DNA from 2 places in the Parabacteroides sp. AF18-52 genome. Region 1 is predicted to be linked to the other one. Evidence: riboswitches for the same ligand, from Rfam matches in the RefSeq annotation. Region 1 holds a riboswitch; the other holds the start of a gene.
What was found. A riboswitch is a leader RNA that binds a small molecule or an ion and turns the genes downstream of it on or off. The one in region 1 is predicted to bind cobalamin.
Positions count from the first base shown of each region.

Region 1 (4,588 bases):
AGTATATACGTGGGTCTGTTTTTCAGGAAAGTTTCAACCTGTAATTTGTAAACCGAAGCTATCAAAAAACAAATTATGTCGTTCAAACAGGGTTTTATGCTGTCTGTGGAATATTTTTTGTCATCCGGTCGAAGTCCTCTACTTTTGCGGCGTGAAATAAAAATCAAGGAAACAAAAATGAAACAAAAAACATTTCTACTATTGGCTGCTGCTACTCTATTGGCAGCCTGTACCCCTTCTCCTAAACAGGTTTCGACCACTGAAATCGTGGAAATAACAAATACACTGCCACAAAAGAGGACAAATGTTTATAATGTAGATTCACTGGTAAAAGATCCCTGTAATAACCCGGAATTATGGATAGGACATCTGGAGAACGACCTGATGAAATTCTGGAACGGAAAGAATATACCAGAAGGAAAAAGTATCTTCTTCTCTACGTTCAGAAGCAACGACGGACAGGTCATTCCACAAGATACGGCACAATGGCCGACAGAATATAAGGAAGCGATGAAAGTTGCCGACCTGAAAGGGCTGGTGGAAGACGCAACCCAATATAACTATATCCGTGCCCATTCACGCCAGACTTTCGCATACGGCATTGCGTATAATATGACAGGAAATACCGATTATCTGCAAAAATGCCGCCAGGGAGCAATGGCGATCCTACAGGCAATGGACGAAAACAACGGCTTGTATAACAAACAAGATATCAATACCGGCGAATGGATGGACCCTGCCGACAAACGTAACAGTCAGGATCTGGCTTACGGAATAACCGGATTAGGCTATTATTACTACCTGACTCATGACGAAGCGGTTCTGAAACCATTACTTGCTGCGCGTAAATACATCTTCGATACTTATTTTGACGAAGGTAAAGATTTTCTGACCTGGCTACCCACATCAGTAATGGAAGGGAATGACAATGTAGAGATCGTCTCCCAACTGGACCAGTTGTATGCTTATATGCTCTGGGTCACTCCCTCTCTGCCAGAACCTTACCAGACAGAATGGAAAGCCGACTTGAAAAAACTGGCGAATGTAATGATAAACCATTTCTACAGCGAACGTTACGGTACTTTCTGGGGAAGTGCCACAAATGACCTGTCTAAAGAGTTAGGTACAGATCATACCGACTTCGGTCACTCTGTAAAAGCGATGTGGGTCATTTATGAGATCGGCAAAATCACCGACGATATTGCTTATGTAAATTTTGCCCGCGAAAAGATCAAAGTCATTTTAAACCGTGCATATATCGATGGAGACGGTTCATGGGCACGTCGTTACAATGCAGACGGTACATTAGACAAAGACAAAGAATGGTGGGGATTAGCCGAGCTCGATCAGGCTGCAGCTATACTTTCCTTGAATGACCCTTCTTATCTGCGGTTTACAAACAATACGTATAAATACTGGTTCGAATACATGGTCGACAAGCAGAATGGCGAAATCTGGCACATGGTAGATGCCGAAACCAACCTACCGTCACCGGAATACCCTAAGATACATGCCTGGAAGACATCTTTACACAGTTTCGAGCACTGTTTCCTGGGTTACGTGATCTCAAGCTATCACCGCAATCAACCTGTGACACTCTATTACGCATTTACAGAAAAAGAACCGGTTTCTTCCAGAAACGTTAATCCTTATTTCTTACGTGGTCATATCAAAGAGCAGAAAAAAGGAAACGTAATCGCATTAGATAATAACGAAAAAGGACGTAACGTTGTAGAGATAACGTTCGATTATATACATTAAATTCACGACCCTAACCCTCATAAACAATAATACTTGCATGGAAGGTGTGTCTACTTATATAGGTGCACCTTCCTTTTTTTTATCCATGCCTAGTCCTAAAAAGCGTTACACCTATCCGTACAAATAAATGCAGCCCGACAATCATTTTTCTATCTTATTAGAAAACTTACATCCAAAAAGATAATCCTTAACTTCTGTACAGTTCCGTATTTCACCGGCGAACCGGAACTGGATACTTATAAAGCAAAGATTCTGAAGGAAAAATAGCAGAATGACATTTCAACATCCAAAGCATAAAAATCAGGATGTTTGATAACATGAATAACATAATTTTTCTCATTCATATATTTTAAACCCGTTATAACATTATAGGATAGACGCTTACGAAAAATCGGTCATCATCTCTATTTCTTTTAACGTATTCCATGCTATTGGATTCCCAAATTCTGCTACCTTTGCTTTTGAACTGGTTCCGGATGGATTTCCTTTCATTCGGATTAAAAGGGAATCGGGTGAAAATCCCGAACAGTCCCGCTGCTGTAAAACTCCGCTCTACTTTCCGATAAAGACAATTGCCACTGGAGGTCATCCCCTTAAAGGGAGGACACCGGGAAGGTATCGGAAATTAAGGAGTCAGTCAGAAGACCTGCCGTTCATTAAAGGCTGTTTCTACTCGTGGGGATAGGGGAACAGTACGAAAGTATACTCTAATTTTATTTTTCAAAAGTATCTCATGGAAATAACCAAGAGAAATGGGGCATCCGAACCTTATAACAGGGAGAAAATAACCGTTGCCATCCGGAAAAGCTTTGCCAGTACCGGACAGGAAATAACGGACGAAAACATCCGCAGCATGGTGGATGAAGTGGAGCGTTTTGTAAACAGCAATGTAGCAAACCGCAGTGTAGAACGCATTCAGGACGAAGTGGAACGTAGCCTAATGGAACATGGTTTTTATGCCGAAGCTAAAAACTATATACTCTATCGCTGGCAACGGACGGAACGAAGGAAAGCCCTCAATCACATTACACATGAAGTGGGCGATACGACCATAATGGAGACACTCAAGGGTATACAGGATAAATTCACAGCCAACGAATATAGTCTGACTATACTGGCTGAGAAGTTTTTCAGTTTCTGCAAACCGGAAATGCCATCCAAAGAACGGCTGACAGCACTCATCAAAGCGGCTGTGGAACTAACTACGCAGGAAGCTCCCGACTGGGAGTTCATCGCTGCCCGCCTGCTCAACTTCCAATTGGCAAAGAAACTAAAAAAGCAGGAAGAAGCTGTCGGTTTCCATACATTCTATGATAAATTAAGCTATCTCACCAACGAAGGATTATATGGTAACTATATACTGGCTAATTACTCTCAGCAAGAGATAGAAGAAGCTGCCGGATTTATCTGTCCGGAAAGAAATGAACTGTTTAATTATTCAGGACTGGATTTACTGGCGAAACGCTACCTTATCCGTACTCGTTCCCATGAACCGGTTGAGTCCGTACAGGAAATGTTTCTGGGAATCGCCCTGCATCTTGCCATGCCCGAACAGCACGACCGGATGTTGTGGGTTAAAAAGTTCTATGACCTGTTAAGCAGCCTTCAGGTTACAATGGCCACTCCTACGCTTTCCAACGCACGCAAGCCTTATCACCAACTTTCCAGTTGCTTTATCGATACCGTACCCGACAGTCTGGAAGGTATTTACCGCAGTATCGACAACTTCGCAATGGTTAGTAAGTTTGGCGGTGGTATGGGAATGTACTTTGGAAAAGTGCGTGCCACAGGTGGTAATATACGAGGATTTAAAGGAGTCGCCGGAGGTGTGATCCGCTGGATGAAATTGGTAAACGATACAGCTGTTGCTGTCGATCAGTTAGGTATGCGGCAAGGAGCTGTAGCTGTGTATCTCGACGTATGGCACAAAGATCTACCCGAATTTCTCCAGCTCCGTACCAACAACGGCGATGACCGGATGAAGGCCCATGATATATTCCCGGCAGTATGTTATCCTGACCTGTTCTGGCGTATGGCAAAAGAAGACCTGAATCAAATATGGTATCTGTTTTGCCCGAATGAGATAATGACTATCAAAGGATATTGCCTAGAAGATTATTATGGCGAAGAATGGGAACAAAGATATCTGGACTGCGTGAACGATAACCGTCTTTCAAAACGTAGTATAAATATTAAAGATATTGTCAGGCTGGTATTACGCTCGGCTGTAGAAACCGGTACTCCTTTCACTTTCAACCGTGACACCGTAAACCGTGCCAACCCAAATCCCCACCGGGGTATTATTTACTGTTCGAACTTATGTACGGAAATAGCACAGAACATGTCATCCATCGAATCCGTATCTACTGAAATCCTCACTGAGAACGGTGATACGGTCGTGGTGAAAACAGTTCGCCCAGGCGATTTCGTGGTATGTAACCTAGCCAGCTTATCACTTGGGCATTTGCCATTGGAAGATGAACAACAGATGAAAGAAAAGGTAGCGACAGTGGTCCGTGCACTCGATAATGTGATCGACCTTAATTTCTATCCCGTACCCTTTGCACAGATAACGAATCATCGTTACCGCAGTATCGGCCTTGGGGTAAGCGGTTACCATCACGCGCTTGCCGTACGCGGCATCCGTTGGGAAAGCGATGAACATCTGACTTTTATGGACAAAGTATTTGAGCGTATCAACTATGCGGCTATTGAAGCGAGTGCTGAATTGGCGAAAGAAAAAGGCCGGTACGAATATTTTGAAGGAAGCGACTGGCAAACCGGAGCTTATTTCATGAAACGTGGATATAAATCAGTAGAATGGAAC
Region 1 covers NZ_QUGR01000005.1:117,971-122,558, forward strand. Annotated here, with positions in the region: gene DWX23_RS10615 (AGE family epimerase/isomerase) at 178-1,761, shown strand; cobalamin riboswitch at 2,212-2,430, shown strand; gene DWX23_RS10620 (ribonucleoside-diphosphate reductase subunit alpha) at 2,495-4,588, shown strand, end outside.

Region 2 (4,588 bases), on a different contig from region 1:
ATGTTGGAAACCTGGTAAGACGGGAAGTTTACCAATGCAATTTTAGTGGGGGATAACAGCAGGCTATAAAAAGCATACAAGCCGAGTACCAGCAAAAGTGCCAGCCCGGCTTTCCATCCCGCGGATTTGTGTTGACGGAGGAATTGAATAACAGACATATTATAAAAGAATAAGCAAAGGGAAGGGAGACTGGAAAGAGTGAATGTGTGTCTGATGTATCTCCCTTCCTTCGCATTGATTAACTAATTGTTATTTAAACGGATATACGTATTCGAAAGTAATGTGACCTGATTTGTCTTCATCATTCATAAATGTTTTCATGATCAATTTAGCATATTGGCCGTCTGCTGTGCGAATAATAAAAACGTTTTTGTTGTAACTCCATGTGCTAGTCATATAGTTATAGAATGCCCATCCTGTATTTTCTCCAACTTTAAACGCATCATTTCCTGTTGTTTCGTAATATGTAGGAGGCATACCACCAGAAGCCATTACTTTCATTTTACTATCAGTAATAAATCCTGTAGTTGGTATAGATGTGACTTTGCTAAAGTCAGTTTCCTTTGTATCAAGTGCAGCACCTTGTCCTTTGCCCGATTCTCCTCCATTTGTCCGGATGTTATAGCGTAAAAATGCTATATCCCAACTTGAATCGGTAGCATAGTTTTCTTGGTCTACTTTTATGATTTCACCTTTTTCAAAAGAAAAATAAGTCCATTCTGTAAAACTTTGGGCTTCAAATTTTACTTCTTTAGCTTTTGCTTCCGGCTCTGGTTTGTCTTTATTATCATCATCGCTACAAGCTGTAAAACTGATAGAAGACAGGATAATAGCTACGGCCAACGCCCCCTGCTTTAGGTAAGAACCCGATTGGAAAAAACTTTTTGTTGTCATAATAAAAAATTAATTTGTTGATTAAACGTATTACTTGAAAATCAGAATTTAAATAAGATAGAGCCAAACACACGAATTCCCGGATCGTAGGTTGTATAATGAGCCGGATCTTTATAGTTGAACATATTCTGTACACCCGCAGTTGTTACTAACGCCATATGGTTCAGTTTCCAAGGAGTGTATTGTGCTGTTAGTTTCCAGAGACTATATGCCGGTTGAGGATCAGTCGTGATGGTTTGGATGATTTCTCCGGTTTGTTCATCTTTTGTGACTTCTTCCTTATCGTTTATTTTCTTTGAACACCAATGGCCGGCAACAGATACAGAAGCCTCTTTTTTGCAAACGTTGAAACGATAAGAAGCGTTGCAGCTAATGGCGTGACGTGTATTGCCTTTAAGTTGTAATTCAGTATTCATATCTTTGGCATCAGTATAAGCATAACTACCATGCAGGTAAATTTGCCGGATGGGGTAATAGTCTACTGTGACTTCTGCACCACGTATACGGGCATCATCAACATTGCTATAGCGTAATTCGGTGGAAGTTATGCCATTTTCATCTGTAATATTGACGTAGGCTGATTGTATCTTGTTTTTAATGCTATTTTGATATATTTCAGCGCTAATATTTAGATTGGAATGTGTATATTCGGCTGAAAATGAGAAGTAATTGGACTTTTCTGCTTTTAGATCAGGATTACCTATATTGTGTGATACGCTACCCATCATAAAATCAGAATAAAGTTCCGTTGCGTCAGGAGCTTTAAACCCTTTACTATAACCTCCACGGAATTTCCAGTTTCCAGGATTGAACATTAGATTTACTTTAGGAGTATAAGCATCTCCAAAAGCAGAATGGTGGGTATAACGGAAACCTCCTATAACATTCAATAGAGGTAGAACTTGCCAGTCTGCTTGTACGAATCCGTTTATGTCATGTACTTTACGGGTTTTTATTTCTGTCCCGTATTGCATATCATTATAGTCTTTATTCCAGTTAAATTCCCCTCCAAATACCATTTGAAGGTTGTTAAGTGGAGTATATATATCTGTCAAACGTAGTGTTTGTACATTAGATGATGCATTTTTAGATATGGAGTCTAATTTTTCATATACTGTTTTACGGGTATAAAAGTCCCCATAATATACAAGTTTTAATTGATTATATTCTCCTAATTCTTGTTCCAGTGAGGCTCGGAATGTTTTATTAAGACTTTTATAATGTGTATTTTTAGTACTTAACGGAGGATTTTTAACATCATTCAGATAAAAAGTTCCAGACGCATTTATTTTTGTTTGTTTATGTGTCCATCCTAATTTTTCTTCAAATGTCATGTTTGACGATGGTTGTTTTGTGAAGGCTTCTGGTGTTTCAGGTGTCAGATCGTACCCATCAGTAGAGTTTCTGTTGAACAGAGTTTGTGATGTGAAGTCTTTATATGCAGTACCAAAGCTACCATCAAGCAATAGTTCATTGAAGCGAGAGTAACGGGCTTTAACCCAACCTTCTGCTAGGCGTTCTGGTGTTTTCGTTATGATATTAACAATCATACCGATTGCGCTTGAACCGTATAAAGCAGAAGCAGCTCCCTTTATTATTTCTATTTGTTTGATATTGGAGGTACTAAGACGTTCAAAGTCTATAGGACCTCCGGGTGTATTAGATAGACGTTCTCCGTCAACAAGGATCAGAACATATTTGTTTTCAAGTCCTTGAATACGAATATTATCTCCTCTCGGATCGCTATTGAATTGTAAACCAGGGATAGTAAACTCCAACGCATCCATGATGTTCTCAAAGTCGTTGCGTTGCAATTGTGCGGCAGGAATTAGTCGGGTAAGGACTGGTGTGTTAGAGATCGTTTTCTCTGTTCGTGTTCCGGTTACAACCACTTCATTCAGATCGAATATCCCGGCATTCATCTGGATATCCATTTCTTTTTGCGCTCCGTTGGCATTGAACTTGATGGTTTGTTCCATGTAGCCGGTCGAACGGACCAGCAGGTTGTAACTTTTACCTTCGATCAGTTCTATGCGGAAACGGCCGCCTGCGTCGCAGGCAGTACCGATTAATGTTCCCGGAACATTAATCGTAGCCATAGGTATACCTTCTCCTGTTTCGGAATCGATAATTCTACCGGTTAATACACAAATTCCGGTTTGTACCTGTTCTTTTTCCGGTGTATTGACAGTCTGACTCTCTGCAAAGCTGGTTGCAGGTGTAAACACGCACACCGAAAGTAAAGACATAGCAATACCTTTCAGTCTCATATAAGTAAGCATATAAAATGGAAGAATTTTGTATAGAAATTCTGCCTTGTTAATCTTCTGCCCTTTATCCCGAGAGCATCAATAAATTGATCAGGCAGGTTTTCTGACTTTCCCGGCTTTGCAAGGCCTTCCCGACGGTATAGTTGATAGTTGACATGTGACAGTTGACAGATAAAATGCGGACAGAAAAACTGTCAATTGTCAACTTTCCACTGTCAACTGAATCGTCAGTGGCATGGAGTTGCAAGCATTTCCGGCAAGTGCCGGAACGGGATTACAGCAACGGGCATTGTTCCGGATTTACACCGGATTCCCTCTCATCACCAGCAGAATGCTTCGTGATTCACCTTAATCCGATGCAAAAGTAGTAAAGTATTTTTGAATATAAATGCTATTTATTTATTAAAAAATCTTTTTGGTATTGTTTTGAAGTACAGGATAACCGTTCTAAAATATTGTTTGCATGCAGGATGATTTGATCCAAGAATGTCAAAATGTTATTTTAGTAGATGTGTGGAACGATTGTGCCGGAAAGGTGATGGGATGGATGAGTTTTATAGGATTCTCAGAAGGCTTTAGTTTGTCAAAGAGAATGTGTTATTGCAGAATATGATATCGCGTAGAGAGTATTTACTGGATTATTGTGTCTGTTTGTTTCTTGAAATAGATATTCCTGTTGTTTGTGCTATTTCGTCTCTTGCCTGCTTTTTAGGTGTTCTGGAAGTGATAAACTGCTAAAAAACATCTAAATCAAGCCTGAAAAGGTATCGACTCCTCTTTTGTGTAACTTATTTTAACGCTTTTTCCGTCTTAAATGGATCGTCACTTCATTTAAAACAAAAAAAAATTCGTTTTAAACGAAGTGGCAATTTCTTTAAAATAAGTTTTAGGAAATGATTTGCGGAGATATATGTTAATTATTGTAACTTAAAATCTCCTGGAAGTGTTATTTAGGAAAGCACTGCTGTTATTCATTTTATTAAATATAAAACATATTAATATTAGAAAGATGGATTTTGAATCATTTTGTTATAATCTGTTTTCTGTAAATAGAATAACCTATCGCTAAATGATAAACGGATTGTAATTATAGAAAACTACTTTTTTCTCTTTCAGCGATTTCTTTACATCGATCAATCTCTGGTTGCTGCTGCCACGGAACAAAAGACTTTCGTCGTGCAGAGACTGTTTGAATTTTCCGTCTACCAATACGTCGATATATTGAAGCAGTTCGGCCTGTTTGGGGTTTTGTAATAATCTCTCAAATTGATAACCCGTATAGCACCAGATATTTTTCCGGCTCTTTTCTTTGATGGCACGTGCCAGCTTGGTAAAGCCTTCCGGTTGGAACATCGGATCGCCACCGCTGAAAGTAACGTCGGCGAAGTCGTCTGCCAGGACTTTTTCCAAAATCTCTTCCGTCG
Region 2 covers NZ_QUGR01000002.1:640,799-645,386, reverse strand. Annotated here, with positions in the region: gene DWX23_RS06120 (cobaltochelatase subunit CobN) at 1-158, opposite strand, end outside; gene DWX23_RS06115 (HmuY family protein) at 250-894, opposite strand; gene DWX23_RS06110 (TonB-dependent receptor) at 936-3,164, opposite strand; cobalamin riboswitch at 3,240-3,530, opposite strand; gene nrdG (anaerobic ribonucleoside-triphosphate reductase activating protein) at 4,230-4,588, opposite strand, start outside.
Region 2: another riboswitch for cobalamin. It lies ahead of DWX23_RS06110 (TonB-dependent receptor); the one in region 1 lies ahead of DWX23_RS10620 (ribonucleoside-diphosphate reductase subunit alpha).